One region of the Chitinophaga varians genome, then DNA from elsewhere that is predicted to be linked to it. Evidence: riboswitches for the same ligand, from Rfam matches in the RefSeq annotation. Region 1 holds a riboswitch; each other region holds the start of a gene.

Region 1 (10,131 bases):
CGAAAAGAAGATGTTACGCGAATTAGATAGTTTATCTACACCAATAAGCTGGATCAAAGACTCTATTTTGATTTGTAAAGAAGAAAAGAACAACCAGATACTTATTTGTTCTTATAGTTTACATGGAAAGAAATATGAAGTGCTTGACTCACTTTCGAAGGAAATATGGCAGTTGTTGGGACGCGCTGATTTTGTTAGTTATCCCCTAAACGTCGACTTGTGGAGCGACCTTTTTTTTATTTATGTACAAGAAAGTAAAATATATAAATATTCGTTTAAGGAGAAAATATCTGAATGTATATTCGATCTGAAATTATCCTCAGAAGAGATGATAGACAATATATCTGTAAATAACGATTGTAAGCAAATAGCAATAAGTCTTAAAAAAGACGGAGAAGGGAAACATGTGATCATTTACCCTATTAAACAGCAAATAAAGGTATTGAATGAATTTAAAACTAATGAGCTCTCCGGAAGCTTTTGCTATTTTTTAGATGCCAATAATATAGCTTCATTTACTGTGACTTCAGAGGATGGTGATTTAACGACTCGGATTGAGGTATTTAATATAAAAAAAAATGTCAAAAGGAAGGTAGCTACTATAGAACATTTAAGTCTGTTCTATCCATTAGCAATTCCGTTTCAGAATAAAATTGTTATTAATTCATTCTCTCCGATTCCTTTTAGTGTCGATTTGAAAAAAGATAGTCAGAGTTTTAGTCGATTTTTAAACAAATGGTTGACACTCTTTAACGCTATTACAATTCATTATTCCTTTACTGCTGGTTAAGAGAGATCAGGGGTGCTTCGATTTAATTATAGAGGCGCTAAGTGAGCTAGATTGTGATTCTGCCAATATAACTGTTGTGGGGAGTCCAGATTGATAAATCAGTTATTCCTACTTATATAATCGCAAATGCCAGCTTGTTCTGCAAGCTGGCATTTGCGTATTGATAAAGATTGGAGCTTTCAATCCTGAGAGCCTTAAAACTACTATTCGTCTTGATGGTGATCGGAAAGAGGTATATACGAGAGCAATACGATAATATAACTATAAAAATTATGAAAAAGATATTGGAAGCACTTATAATGCTATTATTGATCGCCACCGTGCTAATAGAAGTTTACTGTGCTAATTGTGCTATAATTTTAGCTGTTCTTTATTATGCTTTACTTGCATGTGTATTAAGTCTTTATAGAAATATAGTACTTAATAGAAATTACTTTGATAAAACTAAAGAACGACCAATTGTCATAATTTTTAAAATTGCATGCTTTTACATGGGATTAGGATGCGCATTTTTTCTAGGCCGTAATTGGTCTGATTATCCGCTATATTTATGTATACCTCGAATACTTTTTTGGATAGTGATTGCACTATTTCCAATACTATATTTTAGGAATGCAAGGAGGAATAGCTATGAAGATTCCACCGATATCTAGGTTGGGTTAGAGTTTTGGAAAACGTATTATTAGCCTTTTGAATGAGCAATGGTATGGATATCTCTATGCGTTGGGAGGGTTTCCATTATCAGGAGAATAGATGGAGGTATATAGGGGCTAAATAGACAATGCTTATTAATTGATAAAGGCCAGCTTGCTAGACAGGCTGGCCTTTTTTGTTTAGATAGAGATTTATTACTTAAAACCCTACATTCACCCCAACAAAGAAATTAAACCCTGCCATCGGATAATAATAATTGCTGTACACCACCTTGTTCTGCTGCAGGTCATAGCTGCTATAAGTACTACCATTCGGCTCATACTTCGCATCAAAGATATTATTAAGCAACAGCTGCACACCTAACTCACGGAACAACGGCTGCGGCACTACGTAATTGAAGCGCAGGTTGTTCACATAGTAGGGGTTCAGGCTGGCGATTTTGCTGGAAGTATTGTCCATATACTGACGGCTGACGTATTTACCGATCAGGTCAACGGTCAGTCCTTTCAGCGGACGGGCAGTCAGCGTATAGCCGCCAACGAAAGAAGGGGAGAAGGAGATATCTGTTTTATTGTAGGTTTGGGTATGGGCAACACTGTTGTCGTCGTAGGCAACGGCGTTGTAGTCCAGCACTTTGTTCTGGCTGAAGGCGGCGTTGGCGCCGACAGTGAAGATCTCGCTTAGTTTCACGTTGCCACTCACTTCCACGCCTGCACGATAACTCTTCGGGATATTAGTGCGGACGTAGGCGCCTACATCGGTGAGCATGCCGGTTTGTACCAATTGGTTTTTGTAGTTCATGTAGTACACGTTGGCCTGCAGGGAAGCGATGTTGTTGCTCCAGGAGTAACCGGCTTCTACGTCGCGGAGTATTTCCGGTTTGGGCTGGGCTACGCCGTAGTTGGATTCGAAGTCCACGCGGTTAGGCTCTTTGTGCGCGATGGCGATAGACGCGAACACACGGCTGAGCGGCGTGAGGTAATAAGATATACCGGCTTTGGGATTGAAGAAGTTGTAGTTCACGTGCGGCATATAGGTGGGAGCAGCTTCGAAGCCGTCCATGTTGTACGCGATGTTGCGGTATTGCAGTTCGGCGAAGGCGCGCAGTGCTTCGGTGATTTTATATTCTCCTTTCCAGTAGATATTGAAATCGTTTTTATCGGCGGGGTAACGGTAGTATTCATGGTCTTTGTCGATGCCGGCTTTGGCCCATATCACTTTACCGTAGTGGTCGCCGGTGTAGCGGTTCCAGCCGCCGCCCAGGCTCCAGTTGAATTTGTTGCCGGTACGGTTTACGGAGAATACGCTGCCGTAGAAGTAGTTGTCGAGCCATAGTTGTTGCACGAGGTCGGTGGTATCTATGGTAACGCCGTTGTGTTGGTATGGAGGCAGACCATAATCCGCGAGGGCTTTATTGGCTTTGTAGTTTTCGTAGTAGCCACGGCCGCGGGTGAGGTGGAGGGCTACGTTGAAATTAAGGCTGGAATTAATTTCCTGGTTCAGGAACAGCTGGTAGTGGTCCTGTTGGTAGTTATCTGTTTCGTTGTCATAGGGTGTGCCTGGTTTTTCGGTGCCGGCGGAGTTGTAGGTACGGTTTGTTTTGAGCAGTGCTTCCGGCACGCCGTTCCACGCCTGGTAGGTTTTTTCTTTACCGGAAAAAACGTTGAGGCGGATGGCTGTTTTCCGCGAAATGTAGGCCGCGGAGGTGTAGAACGAGCGGAGATCGGAGGTGGCGCGGTCTATATATCCGTCGGAGGAGATTTTAGAGAGGCGCGCGTCGATGGTGAAGTGGTCGTTGATGAGGCCGGAACCGGCTTTGACGGTGTTTTTCCAGCTGTTGAACGAACCGTAGCTGCTGCTGATTTCGCCATAGGCTTTCTCGCGGTATTCGTTGGTACTGAGGTTGAGCGTGGCTCCGAAGGCGGCGGCGCCGTTGGTGGACGTGCCTACGCCGCGTTGCAGTTCGATGCTGCTGACAGAAGAGGCGAAGTCGGGCATGTTCACAAAGAAGGTGCCTTGCGATTCCGCGTCGTTGATGGGGATACCGTTGACGGTCACGTTGATGCGGGTGATATCAGAGCCGCGTACGCGCATGCCCGTATAGCCGATACCGGTGCCTGCGTCAGAATTGGTGACTACGCCGGGCTGCTGGTCCAGCAGCTGTGGCAGGTCCTGGCCGAGGTTGCCTTTTTTGATATCGGCGGCAGTGAGCGTGCTGTTGACGAACGGCGCGTTTTTACCGGCACGGAGACTGCTGATCTCTACCGGTTTCACCAGCAGACCGGTTTCTTCGAGAACGATGTCTGCCACCTGTGTATTATTGGCGGATTGTATTGTTGTGGTGTATGATTTGTAGCCGATATAGCTGGCTTGTAGTATATAACTTCCTTTTTTAGGGAGATGGACAGAGAAGTGTCCCTGCCGGTCTGTTAAGGCGCCGGTTTGATTCACAGATATGGTAACGCCTTCCAGTGGCCTACCGTTGGTTTTGCTGGTAACGGTACCAGTAACCAGGGATTGTGCATGTAAAGTGCCTGCCATAGACAGCAGCACCAGCAACATCAGCTGTTTCATTTCTAGTATGTCTGTTTTCGTTTTTTTAAATTCCTAACCAGCATTACCTGGTCCAGGTTCTGTGGGTGTGATCTCAGCCTGAAAAGTAAGGCACCCCATAAATCGCGGCGGAACGGTTGATCTCCTTGCGAAGCCACAAAGGTAGCACAAAAAAACATCTTTTGCGGTTTTGCTTTTCTGCCGGGGCTTTTACGTGAAGGAAAAATACTTTGCGCTCTTCTCCTGTGTGAAACAAAAAATTGCTTAATTTCCTGTTACACTTCTCTCAATCATCTTGTATTTAATTTTTAACCATTAAATCTTTATGAGATGATGAAACTTCAGTTTATCGGCTATCTGGGCCGGGATGTTGTCAGGAAAGAAGTGAACGGCAACGTGGTGCTCAATTTTCCGGTGGCCGTTAACGAGCGTTTCCGGAACCGTGACGGGGTACTGGAAGAACGGACCACCTGGGTGGACTGCTCCCTGTGGGGACGGGAAACCATGGCCGCGCACCTGCACCAGGGAACGCTGGTGTACGTGGAAGGCGGCCCCAGGGTGGAAGGGTATATTTCCCGCACCGATCAGCCTGCCGCGGCCTTAAGGCTCCGGGTGTACCACCTGCAACTGCTCAGCCGTAAGGATGACGACAGACGCCGTCCCGCTCCTGTAGAGGTCCCGGCCGTTCCGGAACAGGAACTGGTGGAAGAACAACCCGCCGATGATCTGCCCTTCTAAAAAAGACATGCATTCCAATATGAAAGCCAACCGGTTATGGTTGGCTTTTTCATTTTCTTTGAAAAAAGTTTTGGTGCGAATGAAATTAATACTATCTTTGCACCCTCATTGCGAGGTAGAGCAGAGGTAGCTCGTCGGGCTCATAACCCGAAGGTCAGTGGTTCGAATCCGCTCCTCGCTACAAAAGAGCGCATCAGCGCTGGTAAAGAGACCAGAAAGAGCCGAAGAAATTCGGCTTTTTTTATTTCCGTAAGTTTGAGTAGAGAAAAAGCAGCACAGCCTTTATTAGATAGTCATGCACAAAGCAGGTTTTGTAAACATATTCGGTAAGCCCAATGCGGGGAAAAGTACCTTGCTCAACGCCATCATCGGCGAAAAGCTCGCTATTATATCACCCAAAGTGCAAACCACCAGGCACCGTATCACCGGTGTCATCACCGAACCCGGTTACCAGATCGTATTCTCGGACACCCCGGGTATCATCGACCCGAAATACAAACTGCACGAGAAAATGATGGGTGCGGTAAAATCCGCACTGGAAGATGCAGACGTCGCCCTGCTGATCATGGACGCGAAAGACTCGCTGGAAGAGAACCTCGAACTGTTCGATTCCCTGCGCCTCAAAGTGCCGGCCATCCTCATCCTCAACAAAATGGACAACCTCTCCAAAGAGGATATGGACACGCTGATGGAGAAAGCGAAAGCATGGGGCAAAGCAAAAGTAGTGGTGCCTATCTCCGCCAGACAGAAAAAAGGTATCAAGGAACTGATGCAGGAAATCGTAGCGCTGCTGCCAGAAGGCAACGCGTTCTATCCGGACGACACCCTAACGGACAAGTCTACACGTTTCCTCGTGGCGGAAATGATCCGGGAGAAAATCTTCCAGCTGTTTGAAGAAGAAATCCCTTATCATACCACGGTGATCGTTACACAGTACCAGGAAAAAGAAACACTGACAAAAATAGCAGCAGAGATCATCGTTACCCGCGAAACACAGAAAGGCATCATCCTCGGCGAGAAAGGCAAATCCATCCGTGAGCTGGGAACACTGGCCAGACAAGACATCGAGAAATTCATCGAACGCAAGGTATTCCTCGAACTGCATGTGAAAGTACGTGGCAAATGGCGGGACAATGACCTGTACCTGAAAGAATATGGGTACTAGTCAGTAATTTTAAAAAGTAGTAATCATAATAATACAATGGCTGGATTTACAGTAGCTATAGTGGGCCGCCCCAACGTGGGCAAATCAACGTTGTTCAACCGTTTGCTGGAACAGCGCCGCGCTATCGTGGACGATCAGAGCGGTGTTACCCGCGATCGTCAGTATGGTATCGCTGACTGGAACGGCAAATCGTTCAACGTGATCGATACCGGTGGGTTTGTGACCAATAGCGATGACGTTTTTGAGCGGGAAATCCGCAAACAGGCGAAAGTGGCCATGGATGAGGCTAACGTGCTCATCTTCATGACGGACGTAACGACGGGTATCACCGACCTCGATACGGACGTGGCCAACCTGCTGCGCCGTACTTCCAAACCGGTATACCTGGTGGTCAATAAAGTAGATAACGCCCAGCGCCAGCTGGAAGCCAACGAGTTCTACAGCCTCGGCTTCGAAAGAACTTACTTCCTCTCTTCCATGAGCGGCAGCGGCACCGGTGAACTGCTGGACGATGTGGTGTCCCATATCACTGATGATATGGATGACCCGAACCTGGAAGCTGATGTGCCGAAAATCGCCATCATCGGCCAGCCGAACGTGGGCAAATCATCCCTGCTCAATGCACTGGTAGGGGCAGACCGTAACATCGTTTCCGATATCGCCGGTACTACCCGCGATACCATTCATACCCGGTACAATATGTACCAGAAAGACTTTATCCTGATCGATACGGCCGGTATCCGCCGCAAACAGAAGGTGAATGAAGATCTGGAGTTCTACTCCGTGATCCGCGCCATCAAAGCGGTAGATGAGGCAGACGTGGTAATGTTGCTGCTGGATGCTGAAAAAGGCATCACCGCACAGGACCTCAGCATCTTCAGCCTCGCTGCCCGTAAAGGTAAAGGTGTAGTGGTGCTGGTCAACAAGTGGGACCTGGTGGAAAAAAGCACCAACACGGCACGTGATTATGAAAAGGAACTGAAGAACCGCCTGGCGCCATTCTCCGATGTGCCTATCATCTTCACTTCCGTGGTGGAAAAGCAGCGTATCTTCAAAGCGATCGAAACGGCGCTGGAAGTATATGAGAACCGCCTGCGCAGAGTACAGACCGCCCGTCTCAACGAGGTGATGCTGAAAGCAATTGAAGCGTACCATCCACCGGTAGTAAGAGGGGTGCCCATCCGTATTAAATACGTAACGCAACTGCCTACGCACACACCTGCGTTTGCCTTCTTCTGTAACCTGCCCGATGATGTGAAGACGCCGTACAGGAACTATCTGGAAAACCAGCTCCGTACCAACTTCAACTTTAGCGGTGTGCCAGTGAAGATCTTTTTCCGGAAAAAATAGCCGTAAAAAAAGGAAATGAATTGATTTTGTATTCTGAAATTATTCTATACCTTTGCCGCGGTTTTAAAAAAATAAAACAAACTGAAAATGAAAAAAGTATTTGTATTTGCAATCGCAGCTGGTATGTTCTTCGTAGCTTGTAACGGTGGTAGCACTCCTGCTGCTGACTCTACTGCTACTACTGTAGACACAATGAACGCTGCTCCTGTAGCTCCTGCTGTAACTGATTCTGCTGCTGCTGCTGTAGCTCCTGCTGCTGACTCTGCTGCTAAAGCTCCGGTTGCTGATTCTGCTGCTGCTGCAACTCCTGCTAAGTAAGCGAATATTATTGCTAATAATATCAATTCTTGCAAGAATAAAAAAGCCGATCGCATGCGATCGGCTTTTTTATTTGGTTATGATCATACGTTTTTATTCTTCAAGCAGAGACGCCAGGTTGCTTAATTCATCCTGACGGTAGGCATCTTTATCGTCCCGGAAACATTTCGCCAATTCTTCCAGCAGGAACTGGATAATGCGTTTGTTGGACTGTGGTTTGAAATAAGATGGCACAGATGGTACGGAAACCCTTTTCAGATAAGTATCTACGTCCTGTTGGGTATAGATCTGGCCCTGAATGGGATCGATGAAGAACAGGATGCGCTGGTCGTTCGGTTCTACGGGTTCATCAAAATCGATGAACGTATCAAAATACGCCAGTATGAACTGCCGGGGGATATTGACCGCATATACCGGCAGGTCCAGCATAGCACACAGGCTTTGATAGATAATGCCGTTGGTAAGAGGATTGCCTTTTTTGGATTCTATCACCTGGTTGATGAAAAACTGGTTTTTCCGCTGATAGGACACTTCTTCCCCTTTGAGTCCGAAGTAATTATAGATCATGCTGTTGAGCACATTGATCTTCTCCAGTGGTGTCAGGTAGTTATTCAGCTCCAGCCAAATATTGCGTTTGATGCGTTCTATTTCGTTGAGCACCTGTGAAGGCACCAGGTCGGGGAACTGGTAGCGGGCCACCAGGATGGCGCCCTGCATCAGGTCCTGCAGTTCCGACAAGCTCCATGCACGCAAGGCCGCCTGCAGGTCCTGGTAATGGACCCGGTGGATCAGCAGTTCTATCCTTTCCTGTATGGACTCGTCCACGGTATTCTCCCATAAATTCTCCAGGTTGGGAATGATATCCTTGCCGTACAGCAGAATTTTGCTGGCAACGGTGTCGAATACTTCCTGGTCCGGATCATCCAACAGGTGGAACAATGCATTTATTTCCTTGTTTTCGTGCATACGCAATGGTAATATGCCCGGGTTACGGGTTATTCAGCTTTCTTCTTCCGCGGCGGCGCTTTTTTCTTGGGCGGATTGGCTTTGGCATCTTCGATGATGGCTTTGGCTTCTTCCACGGTCAGGTCCGCAGCGGTGTCAATTTTCTCTTTCGGTATCTTGTAGTTCTTCAGGCCCTGTTTGATATAGGGGCCATAAGGACCTTTCAGTATCTGGATTTTTTCCTTCTCAAATATTTTGATGGTCCGTTCGTCTTTGGCAGCTCTTTTTTCCACGATGAGGGGAGCTACTTCGTCCAGTTCCACGGTGTACGGGTCCATTTCCTTTTTGAGGGAGTAGAACTTCTTGTCGTGCTGTGCGTACGGACCGAAGCGGCCGATGTTGATGATCACGTCTGAATCTTCAAACTGTCCGAGGTTGCGGGGCAGCCGGAACAGTTCCATGGCTTCTTCCAGGGAAATGGTTTCGATGCTCTGGGTGGCTTTCAGTTTGGCGAAGCGGGGTTTTTCCTCGTCTTCCACCTTACCGATCTGGATCATCGGGCCATAGCGTCCCATGCGGGCCACAATGGGCTTGCCGGTAGATTCTTCTACGCCCAGCTGGCGTTCTCCTTTTACGCGTTCAGCGTTTTCCAGCGTGTTTTCCACATCTTTATGGAAAGGGCTGTAAAACTCTTTCAGCATTTTGTTCCACACCTTTTTGCCGTTGGCGATTTCGTCGAACTCTTCTTCAATTTTAGCGGTGAAACCGTAGTCCATCACGGAATTGAAGTACTGGTTGAGGAAATCGGTCACGATCATGCCGAGGTCTGTCGGGAACAGTTTGGATTTTTCGGCGCCGGTGTTTTCGCTTTCTGTCTGCTGGCTGATTTTGTCAGCTTTGAGCACCAGAATGCGGAATTCTCTTTTAATGCCTTCCTTGTCCCTTTTTTCCACATATCCTCTTTTCTGGATGGTGGTAATGGTAGGGGCGTAGGTAGACGGGCGGCCGATGCCCAGTTCTTCCAGTTTTTTTACGAGGCTGGCCTCCGTATAGCGGGGCGCAGGGCGGGAGAATCTTTCGGTGGCCTTCATTTCCCTGAGGTCCAGCGTTTGTTTCACGGCCAGTGGCGGCAGTGACCCTTCCTGTGCTTCGTCTTCGTTGATATCTTCATCATCGTGGCTTTCCATGTATACTTTCAGGAAGCCGTCAAATTTCAATACTTCACCGCTGGCGGTCAGTTCTTCCTTGTTGGTGGAGATATTGATTTTAGCGATGGTTTTTTCCAGTTCAGCGTCAGCCATCTGGCTGGCGATGGTCCGTTTCCAGATCAGTTCGTACAGTTTGCGGGTATCGCTGTCGTCTACGGTGGGGTTTTCCATGTAGGTGGGGCGGATCGCTTCGTGCGCTTCCTGGGCGGATTCGTTTTTGTTTTTGAATTTGCGGAACTGGTGATAGCGGTCGCCAAAGCTGGTTTTGATCGCTTTTTCAATTTCCGCTACCGCTGTATCAGAGAGATTCACGGAGTCAGTACGCATGTAGGTAATAAAACCGCTTTCATACAGCTTCTGGGCCAGCAGCATGGTTTTAGACACGCTGTACCCCAGTTTGCGGCTGGCTT
Region 2 (10,131 bases), 1.4 Mb from region 1:
ATTAAATAAAATAGCTAAATGATCAAATCATCCTATTTCAGTTTTTCCAGTGCTGCTTTCAGTTTTTCGAACATTTCAGGGATTTCCTGTTTCACGCAGGTGCCTACGCTGAGGCGGTACCAGGGTGAGTTTTTAGCGGCGCCGAAAGCGTAGAAAGGCACCAGGGCCAGTTTCGCTTCATTGAGGATGTAGGAGGTAACGGCGGCCTGGTCTTGCAATGCGGTGCCGTCGGCTGTGGTTTTACCTACCAGGTCCAGTTTTACGGTGAGGTAGATGGCTGCCTGTGGAGCGATCGCTTCTACAGGGTGACCGGCTTTTTTCAGGCTATCGAAGCCTTCATAGATTTTCACCAGTCTTTCTTCGATTTCGCCTTTAAAGTGCTGGAGGTATTTATCCACATTTTCTTTCTGTACGAGATAGCGGGCAGCGGCTTTTTGTTCTGCCATGGGGCTCCAGGCGCCAACGTGAGAGAGGATCGCTTTCATTTTGCCGATCACGTGGGCAGGGCCGAGGGCCCAGCCTACTCTTACGCCGGTAGCGGCAAAAGCCTTACTCATACCGTCGATGAAGATGGTGTATTCTTTCAGTTCAGGACGCAGCTGAACGGGATTGTAGTGATGTGTTTCGCCGAAGGTGAGCACCCAGTACATCTGGTCAAACATGATGTAGAGCGGCTTTTCGTTGGCACCCCTGCTTTTGTTCTCAGCGATCACCAGGTCGCAGATCTCTTCCAGCTGTTGTTTGTGGAAGGCGGTACCGGTAGGGTTCTGTGGAGAGCACAGGGCCAGGAGGGTAGCGCCTTTCAGCAGCGGTTTCAATTCGGCTGCGGTAGGCATGAAGTCGTTTTCCGCTTTGGTTTCCAGCACTACGTGTTCTGCTTCCAGGAAGTGGGTATAGTGGTTGTTGTTCCAGGAGGGCGTAGCGTATACGATTTTCTCGCCACGGTCAACGATCGTGCGGAAAGTAGCATAAATGATGGGGCGGCCGCCGCAGGAGATCACAATTTCTTTGGCCGGATCGTAGGTCAGTCCCTCACGCTCTGCTATAAAATCACCTACCGCTTTTCTCAGGTCGGCGATACCATCAGCCGGCGGATAGTTGGTCAGGTGTTCCTTATAGGCAGTTATGATTTCCTGTTCAAATTCAACCGGGATAGGGAACACCTTCGGGTCAAAATCGCCGATGGTGAAGTTGTAGATCTTCTCGCCCTTGGCCTGTTTCTCCTTGACTTCAGCTGCTAACTTGATGATTTCTGATCCAATCAATGTTTCGGCTAAATGAGACAGTTTCATAACCTGCTATTTTTTGTGGTTGTAGAATATTTTTTCAGCGCGGCAAAAGTAACCGATTTGAAGATAATTTAAAAGAAAAGCGATATTCTTTTTACAATCATCAATAACCATCGCCCATTGTTGGTTTTTATCTAAACCAGGTGCCGCATTTCTGCTTTTTATATAGCATTATATTATTTTTAAATGTGATTTTCTTTCGGCGCAGCCTGTGTAAAACCGCTTATATTTAGTGTATAAGATGTGATGAAATTCAGGGGAATAACAAAACTTTCTATCTTTGTTTACAGTACATTTACACCTTTTATCAGGGGTGCCATGTGAACAGACAGGCAGGAGGGCACAACTCCCCGGCAACTAAGAATGACAAGCAAACTAATATAGACCATGAAATTTATTGTTTCTTCCTCTACTTTATTAAAACAATTACAACAGATCAGCGGTGTTATCAATTCCAACACAGTATTACCCATACTGGAGGATTTCCTGTTCCTGATTGATAAAAATGAGCTGACCGTAGTTGCAACTGATCTTGAAACCGTTATGCGGGTGAAGCTGGAGGTGGAAGCCAAAGAGAACGGACGGATCTGTATCCCGGCCAAGATTTTGATGGACTCCCTGAAAAATCTGCCTGACCAGCCGCTGACTTTTCACATTGACCTGAATTCCTACGCCGTGGAAATCACTTCAGACAATGGCAAGTACAAGGTAATGGGAGAAAATCCGGAAAACTTCCCCAAAGAGCCGGCTGCTGACGACACCACGTCTTTTACGATGAGATCTACAGCACTGGTAACAGCGATCAACAAAACACTCTTTGCCGTTAGCAACGACGATCTCCGCCCGGCCATGACCGGCGTTTTCTTCGAGCTCGGCACGGAAAGCCTCACATTTGTTGCTACAGATGCGCACCGCCTGGTGAAATATGTAAGAACAGATGCGAAGTGCCCGCAGGCAGACACGTTCATCGTGCCTAAAAAACCGCTGAACCTGCTGAAATCCGCACTGCCGGACAACGATTCTGAAATCAAGGTTTCTTACAGCCAGAACCACTTCTTCGTACAGCACGAAGGCGCACAGATGATCTGCCGCCTCATCGATGCCCGTTTCCCGGACTATAAAGTGGTGATCCCTAAAGACAACCCTTACCGCCTCACCGTGGTAAAAAGCGATTTCCAGAACGCCCTGAAACGTGTAGGCGTGTTCGCTAACAAAAGCACCAACCAGGTAGCACTGAATATTACCGGCAGCGAACTGCAGCTCTCCGCACAGGATGTTGACTTCTCCTTTGAAGGCAACGAACGTATGAGCTGTCAGTACACCGGCGACGATATGCAGATCGCCTTCAATGCCAAATTCCTCATCGAAATGCTGAATGCTGCTGAAGGTGATGAAGTGACCATCGAACTGGCCACTGCCACCAAAGCCGGTATCCTCAAACCTTCCGAAAAAGAGGAAAATGAAGACCTGCTGATGCTGGTAATGCCGCTCATGCTGAACAACTAATACCCGCTTTTCAGCCGCTAAAGTGAACGGCTACACTAAAAGCCATATGCTTATAGCTAAAAGTTTATATATAAAGCAATCTCTTCCAAAGAGGTTGCTTTTTTCTTTGCCAGTGGCGGAAAAGAGCGCTTATTTATTCCCCAAAAAGTCGTAATTTTTAACCGGGGTAAACAGGAAAAACAGCTTATAGGAATACAGAGACAATCACTGATTTAATTTATTATACCCCACCTATCCACCCGTTTGATATTGTTGGCCTGGCCGGAAAACCTTGATAATTTCAGAAAGCAGAGAACACACATTTCCCGGATATATCTTATTACCAGTTATGGTAACGTTTTTTGAAAATATTCCGTCTTATTACCGTACCGCTATCCTGGTAGGCGGTTTACTGTTGTTGTGGATCATCGAAGGGTTCTTTCCCCGTTTCACCTTCCGCGGCAGCAAATACCGGCATGCCGGTACCAACCTGTTTTTCACCCTCACCACCGTGATCGTGAATACCGGATTTGCGTTCCTGATCGTAAAGGCTTCACAATGGACCAGCAACGCCCGCTTCGGGCTCTTATACTGGCTGCACCTGCCCCTGTGGCTGCATACCCTGCTGGCCATCCTGATGCTGGACCTGATAGGTGCCTACCTCATTCACCTGGTGCAACATAAAATAGGGTGGATGTGGCAGTTCCATAAAATACACCACATCGATACACAAATAGACGCCACCACTGCGTTACGCCATCACCCGGTGGAAAGCCTCTTCCGCGTGGGTGCGCTTCTACTGGCCATTCTCTCCATGGGCGTGCCGTTCTGGATGGTCATGTTTTACCAGTCACTCTCTGCATTTATGTCACAGTTTAACCACGCCAACATCAGACTGCCTAAAGGGCTTGATAACGCCCTCAGCTGGATTATCGTTTCCCCTGACATGCATAAGGTGCACCACAGCCATTATCAGCCGGAAACAGACTCCAATTACGCCAATATCTTCTCGATATGGGACCGCATTTTCGGCACCTTCATTTTTATCCCGGATACCACCTCCATCCGATACGGGCTGGACGAATACCGGGACAACCGTTACCAGGAAGTAGGGCCGCTCCTGAAAGTACCCTGGGAACAATCCACCGTAGCCAACAATGATAAGATAAGTGGAGTGAGCAGTAACCTGTAGACTGTATTCTTTTACCTGTTTATTAAATCCGAACATATGCAACACTCAACAGCACTCACAAAAACAGCCTGCATTGCAGCATTGGTCATCGGCGTCCTCTCAGCAGCATTTGCTTTTGCCACCAAAACGCCCACCTATGCCGTCGCCTCCGGCGCAGCAGCAGGTATAGTAGGCCTCGTATCCCTGTATATCGGCAGAAAAAATATTGATGATATGCAGCTGGCCGCTGCCGGCATCTTTATGGCTGTAGTAGCCTGCCTGGTAGGACTCTGGCAAATGTATAACTAAAGACATGACTAGCGGCTCCGGCGATACCGGTCTGTATACCCCTCCGCTGCCTTCAACGGAAACAGCACCAGTGATGTGTCGGACAGCTCCCTGATAATGGTGGTGTCTATAACGGCAGCCGTATCCTTTACGCCTTCCGAATGGCTCCATAAAAACAGCGTGTCATTGTTCAACGCCCATTTTTCATATACCAGCGTATACATGTTGATAGACTTTGCAGTACCGTTCCTGCGCAGCTGAAACCCCTGCATCTCCTTGTCCAGCCCTGCTACAGGCTGTATCCATTTCCCTATGAGCTTAGCTGTGTCCACCCGCAGCGTATCAGTTACAGCAGCGATGCTGTCGGTAACGCCGGCATTGCTGCTGTCTGTAACCACTACCAGGCTGCTGTCGTGCGCTGCCTCTTCCGGCACAGGTGCTTTCTTTGACTTACACGCTACCAATAACAATAATAATGGCAATAGTGACGGTAACTGTTTTATTAACATGAAACTAAATTACGAATTACCGGTATATGCGAAAGATATTTTTTAACCCCACCGTCAATCAGGCTGTGCGCTCCTCCTTATTCTTTTCAACATCGTTAGCTTATCACGGCCAGTCATACATACTAAATCATATCGGATATCGCTCAACACCCACATATTTCGTATAACCGTTTACGTTATTAAAAGCTATTTATCCGGATTCTTTTTTGGGGTATGATTGCCACAGCCATCCGTCGCCCGGAAAATTATCCTCCTGCAATTATTATTTTTTTCTTACTTTTATCCCTCACTTTAGGGGTGTTTATCCCGTACCCGGGATAAGCTGAGATGATACCCTCAGTACCTGAAGCAGCTCATACTGCCGTAGGGAAAAGTAACTGAACTTTCTCATCTTCCACATCCTTAAAGTTTATTGTTTCACTTAAATTCCAACACGCATGGAAGTGCTTGTAAACAATAAACTTTATGCGGTGCAGCAAGGAATAACCATTGCTGCGCTCTTACAGTTTATTCAACTCTCCGCCCAAAAAGGTATTGCTGTTGCGGTCAACGACCAGGTGGTCCCGCGAAACTCGTGGAATGACCAGCCATTGCAGCCGTCAGACAGTATCACGATCATCCGCGCCACTCAGGGCGGATAGTTCGGTTTCCTTATTTCGTTTAACCATTACCGTTATATATGCATAACGGAACGATATTCTCATGTCCACAAAATCCTTTCTCATGCAAAAACAACCCGTGGCCATCAGCCGCACGCCCTTTCCCGCCTCAGAAAAAATATATGTCAGCGGGACTATCCATCCTGTAAAAGTCGCCATGCGGCAAATAACACTGACAGACACCCGTATTCACGGCCGCAAAGGCGATGCCGTGCCCAATGAACCGGTAGTGGTATATGACACCAGCGGCCCATATACCGACCCGTCCATCGACATAGACGTTACCCGCGGCCTGCCCAGGCTGCGTGAATCCTGGATCACCGGCAGGGGAGACGTGGAACAACTACCGCAGTATACCAGCCCTTATGTACGGCAGCTGCAACAAACAGGCGACAACATGCCAGGCATGAGCATCACCGCCCAACCATTGCGCGCACTGCCCGGCCGGAATGTGACCCAGCTCTACTATGCACAACAGGGAATCATCACGCCGGAAATGGAATATATCGCCATCCGCGAAAATCAATACGCAGAAAAATACTACCAGGAAAACAGCCCGCTCTGGCACCAGCATCCGGGCAACAGCATGGGCGCCAACATTCCTAAAAAACAGATCACGCCCGAATTCGTACGCCAGGAAATAGCCGCCGGACGCGCTATCATACCAGCCAATATCAACCACCCGGAAAGTGAGCCCATGATCATCGGCCGCAATTTCCTCGTGAAAATCAATGCCAACATCGGCAACTCCGCTGTTACCTCCAGCATCGAAGAAGAAGTGGAAAAAGCCGTATGGTCCTGCCGCTGGGGCGCAGACACCATCATGGACCTCAGCACCGGCAAAAACATCCATGAAACCAGAGAATGGATTATCCGCAACTCACCCGTGCCCATCGGTACCGTACCCATCTACCAGGCACTCGAAAAAGTAAACGGCAAAGCAGAAGACCTCACCTGGGAAATTTTCCGCGACACACTGATTGAACAGGCCGAACAAGGAGTTGACTACTTCACCATCCACGCCGGCGTATTGCTGCGCTATATACCGTTAACGGCTAAACGAACAACCGGCATCGTTTCCCGCGGCGGCTCCATCATGGCCAAATGGTGCCTGGCCCATCACAAGGAAAACTTCCTCTATACCCATTTCGAAGATATCTGCGAAATCATGAAGGCGTATGACGTTTCCTTCTCCCTCGGCGACGGCCTCCGTCCCGGCAGCATCGCCGACGCCAACGACGCGGCACAGTTCGCAGAATTGGAAACACTGGGCGAACTCACCAAAATAGCCTGGAAACATCATGTACAGGTGATGATTGAAGGACCCGGCCACGTGCCCATGCACCTGATCAAAGAAAACATGGACAAGCAGCTCGAACACTGTCACGAAGCGCCTTTCTATACCCTGGGCCCCCTCACCACCGACATCGCGCCCGGTTACGATCACATCACTTCCGGTATCGGCGCGGCCATGATCGGCTGGTTCGGCACCGCTATGCTTTGCTACGTTACGCCGAAAGAACACCTCGGACTGCCTAACAAAGAAGACGTACGGCAGGGCGTGATCACCTACAAAATCGCCGCCCACGCCGCCGATCTTGCTAAAGGCCACCCTGGCGCACAACACCGCGACAACGCCCTCAGCAAGGCGCGGTTTGAATTCCGCTGGGAAGACCAGTTCAACCTCTCCCTCGATCCGGAGACCGCCCGCGCATACCATGATGAAACACTGCCGGCGGAAGGCGCTAAAATCGCCCACTTCTGCTCTATGTGCGGCCCTAACTTCTGTTCCATGAAAATCACGCAGGAAGTAAGGGATTTCGCCGCCAGGGAAGGGCTGGACGATGCCACCGCACTAGAAACAGGCATGCAGGAAAAAGCCCGGTCCTTCGCTGAACAGGGAGGCGAAATCTATCAATAAAACCAGCTGCCGATGATTTGGGTCGTCACCTCACCAGAACGTATATACGAAGAAGAAAAGATCGTCGCCGATCTGTTACAGGCAGGCGCCAGCTACATTCTGCTGCGCAAACCCTCCTGGCAAACGGCCGACTATCTGGCCTTCCTGGAGAAAACAGCGCCGGAATGGCATCCGCGTATCATTGTCCGCGATCAGCCTGACATCAGCAGCCGGTTCGCGGCAGGAGGGCTGCATCTCAGCGAGAAAGCCCGCTACAGTACCGATGCCCCCGCGCTCTCACGGTTCCCGCTGTGCAGCACCGGCATACATGATACCACGGCTATTGCCACGATGCCGCCGCACTTTTCCGTACTGCTGCTCAGCCCTGTTTTCGACAGTATCTCCAAAACCGGTCACCATGGCCGCTTTGCGCAGCCTCTTCCAGACAAGCAGGGCAGACAGGTACTCGCACTGGGAGGGGTGGACGCCTCCAACATTCATCAGCTGAAAGCCTGGCATTTCGATGGCGCCGCCGTATTAGGCGCCATCTGGCAACAACCCGGCAAAGCAGTCACCATTTATCAGCGCATACAACAACGATGGAACAGCAACGACCAGTCGTCATGAGCTTTGCAGGCCTCGACCCCAGCGGGGGAGCCGGTCTGCTGGCAGACATCAAGACTTTTGAGCAGCACCGCGTGTATGGCCTCGGCGTATGCACGGCACTTACCATACAAACCGCCAGCGACTTCATTTCCGTGGACTGGCTATCACTGCCACGTATCCTGGCGCAGGCAAAGCCGCTGCTGGCCACCGAAACGGTGGCCTACTGCAAGATCGGCATCATGACAGATGTACAGTCCCTGCTGGAACTGGTACGTGCCATCAGGTTGCTGTCGCCCGGTATCCGCATTATCGTTGACCCGGTGCTGAAAGCCTCTGCCGGACATGCTTTTCACAGCAGCATCCCGAGGCAGGCATGGCAGGAGCTGCTGCCAGAGCTGTACCTGATCACGCCCAACTATCACGAAGCCATGCTGCTGGCGGGCCTCGACGATGGCGACGCGGCAGCGAAACAGCTATCTGCCCACTGTGCGGTACTGCTCAAAGGGGGCCATCATCAGGCAAGGCCCGGAGAGGATACGCTGTACACCGGCAACGAAGAACAGCGGTTTTCCGCCGGCACCCAGCGGGTATATCCCAAACACGGATCAGGCTGCGTGTTGTCTGCCGCCATCACGGCCAATCTGGCACTTGGCCATTCACTTTCCGACGCATGTGCTAACGCCAAAGCCTATACGGAAAATTTATTGTCCAGTCATCCTTCATTAACCGGATATCATCACATATGATCAACAAACTGCATTATATCTCCCAGCAAACAGACCGGCGCAGCCACCTCGATAACATCCGGGCGGCGTGCGACGCCGGCTGTCAGCTGGTACAACTGCGCATTAAAAACGAAACGCACGAAAACGTGCTGCCGGTAGCTACTGCCGCCAAAGCCCTCTGCGACCGGTACAACGTGTCGCTGATCATCAACGATTATCCGCATATAGCCGTTGCCGTTGACGCCGCCGGTGTGCACGTTGGCCTCCAGGACATGACGGTGGCCGCTGCGAGGGCTATCGTAGGCACCGATAAAATAGTCGGTGGCACCGCCAATACACTCTCCGATGTGCTCACACACGTTAAGAACGGCGCCAGTTATGTAGGCCTTGGGCCTTTCCGTTTCACCACCACCAAACAAAACCTCAGCCCCATCCTGGGCATTGAAGGTTATCAGGCGATCATGGCCGCCTTGCGCGAGCAGCAGATCAATACGCCGGTAGTGGCCATTGGCGGAATTATGGAATCAGACATTCCCGCCATTATACAGACCGGCATCCATGGCATAGCCGTGAGCGGGCTGATTACACAGGCAACCGGGCAACGGTTGCTGGTACAACATATTTATGACCTTTTAAACAAACAGTGATGACACAACCACTCACCATCGCAGGCCGGACATTTACCTCCCGCCTGTTTACCGGCACCGGCAAGTTTGCCTCCGCCCCGCTGATGGAAGAAGCCCTGCTGGCCTCCGGCAGCGAGCTGGTGACCGTCGCCCTGAAGCGGGTGGACCTGCAACAGCAGGCAGATGACCTGTTGCGGCATCTGCATCATCCGCATATACAGCTGCTGCCCAATACCTCCGGCGTACGTACCGCCAAAGAAGCCGTTTATGCCGCTCAGCTGGCGCGGGAAGCACTCGAAACCAACTGGATAAAACTGGAAATACATCCTGATCCCCGTTACCTGATGCCCGACCCGGTAGAAACCCTGCTGGCCGCCACGGAGCTGGTAAAACTGGGCTTCGTGGTATTGCCCTATGTACACGCAGACCCGGTGCTGTGCAAAAGGCTCGAAGACGCAGGTACCGCAGCTGTTATGCCGCTTGGCTCACCTATTGGCAGCAACAAGGGGCTCCGTACCGCCGACTTCCTTGAAATCATCATCGCACAAAGCAATGTGCCCGTAGTGGTAGACGCCGGCATCGGCACGCCCTCTCATGCCGCCATGGCCATGGAAATGGGCGCAGACGCCGTTCTTGTCAACACTGCACTGGCAGTGGCCAAAGACCCGGTAAAAATGGCCGCGGCCTTCAGAGCGGGCGTGGAAGCCGGCCGCATGGCCTATGAAGCCGGCCTGGCGCCCACCAGTACCCACGCCATCGCCTCCAGCCCGCTGGTGGCTTTTCTCGACGAAGCTTAATCAAAACTGCGATCATGTTTAAAGACATTTTTGAGCAATATCAATGGGACGAGGTAAAGGCAGGCATCTACGACAA
Region 3 (10,131 bases), on a different contig from region 1:
TACCATGCCACCCACCTCATTTTCCCGGTATTGATGCCAGGCTTCCACCACTTTTCCGCCGTATTTTACGATCAGCACAGCTTCGATGACGAGAAAAACCAATATTACTGTCCATTCAGAGTAAGGATGCATAGCGCTTGCGTTATTTGTTTTGGTGATCCCGGGGCTGAAACCCTGGGTGAAGATGTTATTCAGGTACATTCGTCCTCTTCATACTGAACAGCCTGAAACACAATGTAGCCCAGGGCTTCAGCCCCGGGACACTATAAAGATTGTCGTTTCAGCTCCTCCACGGCGTGGTTGGCTGCCCTGGCGGTAAGCGCCATATAGGTAAGGCTTGGGTTCTGGCAGGCGGAAGAGGTCATACAGGCGCCATCGGTCACGAATACGTTTTTCACGGCATGTACCTGGTTCCATTCGTTGAGCATGGATGTTTTAGGGTCCCTGCCCATGCGGGCGGTCCCCATTTCATGAATGGCCATACCGGGATAGGAATCGCGGTCGAACGGCTGTACGTTTTTCAGGCCTGCGGCTTCCAGCATGGCGGCGGCCTCGCCGGCCATGTCCCTGCGCATTTTCTTTTCGTTGTCTTTGAATTCGCAGTTGATCTTCAGTACCGGCTGGCCCCAGGCGTCCTTCACGGTATGGTCAAGGCTGACCATATTTTCTTTATAGGGCAGGCATTCGCCGAAGCCCATCAGTCCCATCTGCCATGGGCCGGGTTCTGAGATATAATCTTTAAACGCGCCGCCTACGCCCAGTTCGGCAATACCTCTCGCCCATCCGTTACGGCTGCTGTAGCCGGTATAACCGAAACCGCGCAGGTAGTCCCGTTTGTCTTTACCTACATTGGCAAAGCGCGGGATATAAAAACCGGCGGGGCGCTGGCCGTGGTAGTATTTATCTGCGAAGTCTTCTGATATGCCGCTGGCGCCGGCATGGAAATGATGGTCCATCAGGTAATGGCCCAACACGTCGTTATCATTGCCCAGTCCTTGCGGGAAGCGGTTGGACGTGGAGTTGAGCAGCACAAAGGTGCTGGCCAGCGCGGAAGCGTTGAGGAAGATGATCCGGGCATGATACTCGGTCATCTCCCTGGTGTGTTTGTCGATGACACGCACGCCGGTGGCTTTGCCTTTCTTTTCGTCGTAGATGATACTGTTGACCAGGGAGTCTGTCAGCAAGGTAAGATTGCCTGTTTTCACCGCTGCCGGCAGTGTAGATGCCTGTGTGCTGAAGTATGCACCGAAGGGGCATCCGCGGGAGCAGCGGTCGCGGTACTGGCATTTGTTACGGTCGCCGATGGCCTGTGTGAGGTTGGCGGTGCGGAAGATGGTCATGCGTCTTTCGGGGAAAGCCGCTTCCAGCTTACCTTTCACATGTTTTTCAAAGCAGTTCATTTCCATCGGTGGCTGAAACACGCCGTCCGGCAGGTGTGGCAGCCCTTCTGCCTGCCCGCTGATACCGGCGAAAGCTTCCACATGGGAATACCACGGGGCCAGGTCTTTATAGCGTATCGGCCAGTCGATACCGATGCCTTCTTTGAGATTAGCTTCAAAATCCAGGTCGCTGAGACGCAGGGAACCGCGGCCCCACATGATGGACCGGCCACCCACGATATCAGCACGCTGCCAGTCGAACCGCTTTTCTTCGGTGTACGGGTTTTCGCCGTCTTTCATCCAGTAACTATGGTTGAATTCCGTGTAGACTTTCTCCCGGATAAGATATTGATGGTCTTTTTTCTGCCCGTTGGTAAGCACGCCGCGGTGGGGCACTTCCCAGGGCGCGGCGGTAGCCGTTTCGTAATCCTTTACATGTTCCAGCTGACGGCCCCTTTCTATCATCAGCACTTTCAGTCCTTTTTCACACAGCTCTTTGGCTGCCCAGCCACCGGTAATACCGGAGCCTACTACTATCGCGTCGTATGTATTGGCCGCTTCGGCCTTCAGATTCAGATTGATCATTCCACGGAATTTACTGGCAGGCCGAAAAATAATAAAATATTCATACAAACCTAACAGAAAAGGGACGACCGGAAAGCCATGCAGATGATCTGCTTCCTTCTTTCAGCGCCACATGCCGACTGAAGAGCATTGATTTGACAGGATCATTTATCGCCTTTCAGTTTTACCACCACCCCGGGCTTGCGGCTCTTTATGCCGTATTGCTTTTTCAACGCGGCTTTATCGAGAATAACAAGGCTGGCGAAAGTCTCCGCGGTAACTTCGGCGAGAGACGATTCAGGCTGATGGGACAAGGGTTTTCCTCTCAGGATATATATCACTCCGCTGTCAGCATCCGGCGACGGCACCAGTTTACGGTAAGCCTCATCCAGGCTGAAGATATTCCAATAACGGTGACGTACAAACTTTTTTGTTTCGATAAAAATGGCTCCCTTGCTGCCCACCAAAATTTTGTCTGTGGAATGCGTTAACGTCGTCACACGGCTAATATTGCCGGAGGCAAATACCCGGTCCAGGTCGGGCACCAAAACACTGTCTACATAGTAATTCGCAGACGCTGTCAAGTCCAGCCCGGATTCCGCAGGATGGCAGCCATAAACAAGATCGATGCCGGCAATGGGCTTTTTTCTATAGTAAGCGTCATCTATGGGATATAAGGGCTTCCGGCTGTAGTCTTTTTTTACATAAAACTGAATCAGGCTGTTGGATAGTATCAGGTAATCACTACCCGGTCGCGACATCCACATCCATCTGTTTACCAGTTCAGGATACATCCGGAGCACATCGGCGGCCTTCAGGCACCGGACATCAATCGCTTTTCCATCCGGTAGTTTGCCTTTGAAATCAGGTGTAAGCCGGATTTTGGTGATATAGCGGCTGTTCCGTTCTGTTTGAAAGATCATGCCCGGGTATCTGGCAGTAATATATCCTTTGCCATATTCATAACTACTGTCCGGACGGAGCGCCTTTTCCGGATACTCCATTTCCGTCACTTTTACTGGTTGAAGGGCATTACCGGCCTTTTCCAGATCATCCAGCGTGGTATAACAAAGACAGACACCGGCAACGGTCCGCTCGGGTTTGTCAAGTGAGGGTTGTTGAGCATACACGGTACCGCTGGCAAGCAGCATACCGAAGAGCAGGGGTAACCTTATGGCGGGCGTGGGAAATGCGGTTTCACTAAAGATAAATAAAAGAACCGCAACAATCAGACGACTGTGCGGCTTTTTTCACTTTAAACCAATTACTACTTTGGTGGGTACTGCATAAGAGAATTTTCAAAAGAATATTGGGGTACAACAAACAATGGGAATTACTGATTAAGACGACGCTAATTAGTAGTTCGCATGGCGGAAGGAAAGCAGCGTTAAGGCTATAAGCCCTTGTCATACACCGTGTTAAATGATGGTCAGACAAAAGCTGCCCTCTCTTCGGAAACAAAATTATCGTGATTACCGACAGGCGAATAGTACAAATGCGACATTTTTTTTATTGGTTCATCATCCGGTGAAGACGGATCGTGTTCTCCAGGGAGGTCTCGTCCAGGATGGAGGGGGTGATGCCAGCGAACTCCTTAAAATCACGGATAAAATGCATCTGGTCATAGTAGCCGCTCATATGCGCAATGCGCGTCCAGGTGGCTTCCGGATGCAGCTCTTTCAGGTGGTAGGCCTTACAGAAACGGATCAACCGCGCATAACGTTTCGGCGACATACCCGTACGCTCCACCACTTTACGTTCAAACTGCCGTACGCTCACACAGGCGTCGGCAGCGAGCTTTTCGATGGTCATATTTCCGGCGTTCGCCACCAGGTTGGTCATCACCAGATCTACCGGCAGCAAAGGTTTGAGACGGGACAGTTTTTTGAGCAGGTAGGTTTGTACGATACGGACCATCAGGTCCCAGTCATCTGTATTCTCCTGTAACTGTTCATTGATTTCCTTTATTTCATTGCCCAGCAGCATGCTGGTATCGAAGTCCTGTTCCTGCATTTCCGTCATGGGGATATTGAGCAGCCGAAACAACCCTCCGGGCTTAAATGCCACGCCCAGCGCCAGGTGATGCCGCCCCAGGTCCAGCATTACGGAGCGTTCCAGCGGCCCTACTGTCAGTGACACCGACTTGGTCTGGAAATCGTTGCTGTATACCCGCAACACTTTAATAGGGTCTTTGATATAAAACATGATATACCGCTGATAGGCAGGCACAAAACGGTACATATTGGAAAGTTCCGGTGATTTGGCAAAATCAGCTTCATAGATAGTGATGTTGGCAACAACGTCCTGCAGCGCAGGGTGTGGCGTATAGGCTTTCATGCGTGGGTTCATCTTCCTCAGTTTTATAGGTTATTTATCGACCGGCACTCCCAACCAATGCCCGCCATCAAACAAATGTAAACATTCACCTTCATAGTATGATACTGTGCCGGGCTGTTCAGAAAACACCAGCCAGGGGTAAAATTCGCCCTAAAAATACCGGAAAATTTGAAGATCTTGGCCTCCACATCAATCGTTTGCTTATGTCTTCGAGAAGAAATTTCCTGCTGCAGGCCTCCCTGGGACTGGCAGCCACCGGCCTCACGCCTTTGCTGTCAGCAGCACGCCCGGCAACACCGCCACCGGCGAAAGACCGTTTGTCCATCGGCATAGCCGGATATACCTTTTTCAAATTCAAAGCGGACCAGGCCATCGCGATGATGCAAAGGGCCAATATCAGCCACATCTCCCTGAAAGATGTCCACCTGCCGCTGCAAAGCAGCCCGGAGCAGATAGCAGCCGTACTCTCACAGTTCCGTGACGGCGGTATCAACGTATACGCTGTAGGCGTGATCTATATGAAAACGAAGCAGTCGGTAGACGATGCCTTTGCCTATGCCAAAAAAGTCGGGGTGCCCATGATCGTCGGCGTACCCACGCCCGAACTACTGGACTATACAGAACAACAGGTAAAACAATACGACATACGCCTCGCCATTCATAACCACGGCCCGGAAGACGCACTGTACCCCGGCCCGCGCAATGCATGGGAACATATCAAAAACCGCGACGCGCGCATGGGCCTCTGCATCGATATCGGCCACGCCACACGCGCCGGCGAAGATCCGGCCAAAGCAGTACTGGCCTATAAAGACAGGGTATTTGACCTGCACCTGAAAGATGTGACGGTAGCCTCCAAAGAGGGCAAACCAACAGAAATAGGCCGTGGCGTCATCAACTTCAGCAGCTTCGTCAACGCACTGGATAAAATACGCTACAAAGGCATCTGCAGCATTGAATACGAAAAAGACATGAACGACCCGCTGCCAGGCATCGCCGAATCAGCAGGCTATTTCAAAGGCGTGGCCAATGCCGTAAAATCATAATCCCCGGGGCTTAAGCCCTGGGCTACGTTGTGTTTTAGATTCCTTTGAGGGCAGCGTAGAAAATTTTCGGTCTGGTTTCTTCTTATGAACCACCTGAAGAATAACAGAACGGCCCGGATACCATTAGATTCAGACTGATCGGGTGGGCAAAAATAAAATTCTCAGGTCCATTAGTTGTTTCCATACAAAACAGCCTGAAACAGAACGTAGCCCAGGGCTTCAGCCCTGGGATCGCGCAATATGTTCATTCCGGCGATGCAGGAATAGACAACAACGGCACAGGAGAATTGTACGCCAGTTCCTTGGAAATGCTTTTATGGAAGATGGAAGAGATAAACGAGTGTTTTTTAGGCACGGTCACCACCAGGGAGGCGTGATGTTCTTTCGCAAACTCCAGCACGCTGTCAGCGATATGCGTGCCAGTCACATAATGGAAGGCCGGATTGTACTTTTCCAGGGTATCATGCAGCAGCGTGATTTCATTCCTGGTATTATCAGAATATTTATCGGCTGCGGGCGGTTCCACATTGACGATATGAACTTCCGGACGGAGCAGGTCGAGGAAACGATGCAGCTGTTCCAGTGAGGCTTTGGAGATATTCTGCAGGTCGGTGGAAAAAACAACGCTGCTGATCTTTTTCCCTACTACAGCCTCCTGCGGCACTACCAGCACCGGGTATTCACTTACTTTCAGCACCTGTGAGGTATTGCTGCCCATAAAAAACTGTTGCAGCCCCGTCTTGCCTGCAACGCCCATTACGACCAGGCCTACATTTCTTTCACGACAGAGCTTGTTCAACTGGTCAGGCAGATACGCGTCTTCCGCCAGTAGTTCATACTTCACGTTGGCATCGGTCATCATGCGCAGCTGGTCCTGCAGGGAGGCCAGTTTCTCCATATGCTCCACATAGACCAGGTTCTCCACCTGTGGCGCGGGCACCGGTATATCGGAGCCCTGTACCATCGTGCGGTAAGCATGGTAGAGGATCAGGTTTTCCACGCCCAGCAAAGGCGCCAGGCTGGTAGCATATTCCGCCGCACGAAAGGCGGCATCGGAAAAGTCGGTTAATATAAGTATCGATTTCATGACATCTTCATTTTCAGATGTGGTGAAAAAAAAGGGATTGAACATTAGCTCCGCCCAATCCCTGTCTGCCGGTTTCAACGTTGTTCATCAAGACGGAAAGACACTTTACAGATTGCCCCATAAGTGGTGATCTTACCATCCTTTACGTGTACCTTGAAGTCCTTCACAAATACAGAATCTACATTATGGATGGTTTTGCTTACTTCCTGCACGGCATTCTGCACAGCGTCTTCAAAACCTTTTTCGGAGGAGGCGATCACCTCGATTACTTTAACGATAGCCATAAGAAAAGTTTTAAATGATGAAAAAATAGGGCGTGTATATTAAAACAAACTGCCTACCGGTTTGGTTAACCCCGGCACCGTGGCGGATTACAGCAGGCATAAAGACAAAGCGGGCAGGCAATATTTCCCCCGGAACGCTACCCGGAATGTGCAATCCCCGCTACAGTAAAAGGTTGTGCCGGTAAAGGTTTTCATTGAAAATCAATCGGTTTCCGGAAGGTATGTTCGCTGGCATGGTCCTTTCATTATAGTAAGCAGATGTTTCTGAAAAGGGGTGGTTTGGTAAAACAACACCTGAGATTATACCCTTACAACCTGAACTGGGTAATACCAGCGTAGGAAAGCAGGAAACACCAGAAAGGCACTGGAGAACCCGGCGCCTTTCTTTTTTTGCATACACCTACTAGATAAGTTGTCATTTTGTCACCAAACCGTTTATTATCAATCCTTTAATCCTGCAATTTTTTCATTTCCGTATAGTATTATGTGTTATATTAGCTGACAAACACTACGGCAGGCTTTTTGTTATAATCCCAGCTCAGTCATGCATATCAGGAAAAGATGAATGTCCCGTTTGTAAACACTTATTTTCACACTATGCTACCATAAATAGGTTTAACCCTGATTTGTGCAGTATCCGTGAGGATTATACACCATAACCAACGAATGAACAACTACCAGCATTATTCCTTTGACCTCTGGTTAACCTTGATCAGATCTAATCCTTCCTATAAACGGGAACGGACGAAATTCTTTTTTGATCATTTTAATCCCCGGCAAAAATCACTCGAAGAAGTGGAACGTATCTTCCGCAGGATTGACCTGTTGGCCAATGCCATCAACGAAAAAACAGGTGGCAATCTAGATACCGACACCCTTCATCTGATGGTGATCAGCGAGATCAATGACCATCAGTACGACTTTGGGTCGATTGACCTGGCAGCACTGTACAACGAAATGGAAGCCCTGGTGTTCCGGCACCGGCCGGTCGTGTATTGCTCCGCCACCGTGGACGTGCTGCGTACGTTGCATCAGCGGCAGGACTGTACCCTCAGCTTATTGAGCAATACTGCTTTCATTAAAGGGCGTACCCTGAGGAAGATACTGGAGGAGCTGGAACTGGGCCGGTACCTGCATTTCCAGCTGTATTCGGATGAAACAGGCATGTCCAAGCCCAATCCCGGTATGTTCCGGCTCATGCTCGATTCCATTGCCACTACCAGGAACGGGGCGGCCGTCCTGCCCCAACAGATCATACATATAGGCGATAACGTAAAGTCTGATATCCGGGGCGCCACCAGGGCCGGCATTCATTCGTTACTGGTCAATTCCAACAATCAATGTATTTCAAGCCTGCTTAACTGATGACGACGACATACTCCCTCCATAAAATCACTGACACCAGCCAGTTCGGATTTTGTCCGGATGATTACAGCCGTTTTAAATTCGGTGATGACCTGGTAGCTGAAAGGTTCGGCGCCACACTGGCTGACGGGTTTATTGAACAGCACCTGAAAGGCCGCACTATCCCACAACTGGTGGTGGTGTCCAGCCCCTATGCGTTCATTCCCACCGCTACGTTCTCCATGAAGAACCACTTCGTGTTCCGGCTCAACCGCTGGCTGGCGGCCAACGGGCACCCTGTCACTCAGGAAACGAAAGTACACCGCACCATCACCTATAAGGAAGATTACGGGGAACTGGACGCCGAACAGCGGCTGAAACTGATTGGCAACGATTCGTTTCATATCGACCGGGAATTTCTGGCAGGCAAAACCATCGTGTTCCTGGACGATATCCGTATCACCGGCGGCCATGAACGCATGATCCTCAAAATGGTGGACACCTACGGCCTCTCCAACGAGATGTACCTGCTGTATTATGCGGAATTGCAGAACAACAGCATTCATCCCAACATCGAGAACCATCTGAACTATCATTTTGTCAAATCGATCTTCCACCTGGAGAAAATCATCCGGGACGAGCGGTTTGCCATCAATACCCGTATCGTAAAATATATTCTCAACTACGATTTCGATTCATTTTGTATTTTCCTGCAAAATCAGTCGGACCAGTTTATCAATATGCTGTATGATATGGCCATCGGCAACGGTTATCATACCATCGGGGCCTATCAGCAAAATCTTCAGTATATTAACCACTATATTTTTCATAGAAAACATAAAAGCATACAACATGGCAATTAATTTGCAAAAAGGACAACGGCAGGCGATTAATGCTCCCAAATTCACGATTGGCCTGGGATGGGATGTGAACTCCTCTTCCACCGGCACCAGCTTCGACCTCGATGCTTCCATCTTTGTGATGGGCGACAACAAAAAAATCCTGTCAGACCAGCACTTTGTGTTTTACAACAACCTCGTTTCCCCTGACGGCAGCGTGGAACATACCGGCGACAACCTCACCGGCGAAGGCGGCGGCGATGATGAGCAGGTTAAAATTGACCTCTCCAAGGCAGATCCAAGAGTGACTGAAATATGCGTGGTAGTGACCATCCATGACGCAGAAGCCAGAAGACAGAACTTCGGCCAGGTGAGAAATTCCTATGTACGTATATTCGATCCTGCTACTAACGAAGTGATCCTGAAATATGAACTGGAAGAAGACTTCTCTATCGAAACAGCCGTAGAGTTCGGCCGTATCTACAAACGCGGCGACGAATGGAAATTTGAAGCTGTAGGCGTAGGCATGAAAGGCGGCCTGCAGGACTACCTGAACAAATACAACTAATCTATTCCATACCATTTCCATTAAACAACCCGACAAATGGCAATTAATCTCCAAAAAGGCCAACGTATCAGCCTCGAGAAAAGCAACGGTACTAAACTGCAAAATATCTGTGTGGGCATCAACTGGGGCGCCATCGAAAAGAAAGGCCTCTTCGGCATGTCCAAATCCAAAGAAGCCGTAGACCTGGACGGCAGCTGCGCCCTGTTCAACGAACAAAAACAACTGCAGGAAGTCGTATATTTCGGTAACCTGCGCTCCCAGGACGGCTCCATCCGCCACAGCGGTGACGACCTGACGGGTGATATGAACGGCAACGACGGCCTCGACAACGAAGTGATCACCGTAGACCTCTCCCGCCTGAACCCAAGCGTGAACTACGTCGCTTTTGTGCTCAACAGCTTCCGTGGCCACGATTTCGGCACCATTCCGTTTGCTTCCATCCGCATATACGAAGGCACCCCTTCCCGTGTAAACGAAGTATTTGCCACTTACGACATCGCCAGCGGCCCCGGTTTTGCCGGCCACGTCTCCATGGTAATGGGCGTATTTTACAGGAAAAACGGCGAGTGGAAATTTAACGCCATCGGAGAACCCACCCGTGACCGTAAGTTGCAGGAAACTGTGGACACTGTGTCCAGGCAATACCTGTAGTCCTTACCTTTGCAATGCTATCACACATTAAT

The links. A riboswitch is a leader RNA that binds a small molecule or an ion and turns the genes downstream of it on or off. The one in region 1 is predicted to bind thiamine pyrophosphate.
Positions count from the first base shown of each region.
Region 2: linked by a shared signal. The riboswitch ahead of thiS (sulfur carrier protein ThiS) and the one ahead of HGH92_RS05170 (TonB-dependent receptor) in region 1 are both predicted to bind thiamine pyrophosphate.
Region 3: linked by a shared signal. The riboswitch ahead of HGH92_RS24135 (HAD family hydrolase) and the one ahead of HGH92_RS05170 (TonB-dependent receptor) in region 1 are both predicted to bind thiamine pyrophosphate.

Region 1 covers NZ_JABAIA010000001.1:1,274,024-1,284,154, reverse strand. Annotated here, with positions in the region: gene HGH92_RS05175 (hypothetical protein) at 1-790, shown strand, start outside; gene HGH92_RS05170 (TonB-dependent receptor) at 1,643-4,018, opposite strand; TPP riboswitch at 4,031-4,126, opposite strand; gene HGH92_RS05165 (single-stranded DNA-binding protein) at 4,328-4,735, shown strand; tRNA gene HGH92_RS05160 (tRNA-Met) at 4,845-4,916, shown strand; gene era (GTPase Era) at 5,031-5,900, shown strand; gene der (ribosome biogenesis GTPase Der) at 5,937-7,250, shown strand; gene HGH92_RS05145 (hypothetical protein) at 7,295-7,624, opposite strand; gene HGH92_RS05140 (transglutaminase-like domain-containing protein) at 7,662-8,534, opposite strand; gene topA (type I DNA topoisomerase) at 8,564-10,131, opposite strand, start outside.
Region 2 covers NZ_JABAIA010000001.1:2,674,867-2,684,997, forward strand. Annotated here, with positions in the region: gene HGH92_RS10855 (pyridoxal phosphate-dependent aminotransferase) at 33-1,292, opposite strand; gene dnaN (DNA polymerase III subunit beta) at 1,677-2,795, shown strand; gene HGH92_RS10865 (sterol desaturase family protein) at 3,124-3,966, shown strand; gene HGH92_RS10870 (hypothetical protein) at 4,003-4,254, shown strand; gene HGH92_RS10875 (lipocalin family protein) at 4,263-4,742, opposite strand; TPP riboswitch at 5,026-5,129, shown strand; gene thiS (sulfur carrier protein ThiS) at 5,180-5,383, shown strand; gene thiC (phosphomethylpyrimidine synthase ThiC) at 5,466-7,322, shown strand; gene HGH92_RS10890 (thiamine phosphate synthase) at 7,335-7,928, shown strand; gene HGH92_RS10895 (hydroxymethylpyrimidine/phosphomethylpyrimidine kinase) at 7,901-8,653, shown strand; gene HGH92_RS10900 (thiamine phosphate synthase) at 8,650-9,279, shown strand; gene HGH92_RS10905 (thiazole synthase) at 9,279-10,055, shown strand; gene thiH (2-iminoacetate synthase ThiH) at 10,070-10,131, shown strand, end outside.
Region 3 covers NZ_JABAIA010000003.1:117,315-127,445, reverse strand. Annotated here, with positions in the region: gene HGH92_RS24170 (hypothetical protein) at 1-132, opposite strand, end outside; gene HGH92_RS24165 (GMC oxidoreductase) at 264-1,964, opposite strand; gene HGH92_RS24160 (hypothetical protein) at 2,108-3,094, opposite strand; gene HGH92_RS24155 (helix-turn-helix domain-containing protein) at 3,453-4,292, opposite strand; gene HGH92_RS24150 (sugar phosphate isomerase/epimerase family protein) at 4,484-5,326, shown strand; gene HGH92_RS24145 (universal stress protein) at 5,571-6,413, opposite strand; gene HGH92_RS24140 (dodecin family protein) at 6,488-6,697, opposite strand; TPP riboswitch at 6,957-7,056, shown strand; gene HGH92_RS24135 (HAD family hydrolase) at 7,406-8,062, shown strand; gene HGH92_RS24130 (phosphoribosyltransferase family protein) at 8,062-8,904, shown strand; gene HGH92_RS24125 (TerD family protein) at 8,894-9,448, shown strand; gene HGH92_RS24120 (TerD family protein) at 9,485-10,099, shown strand.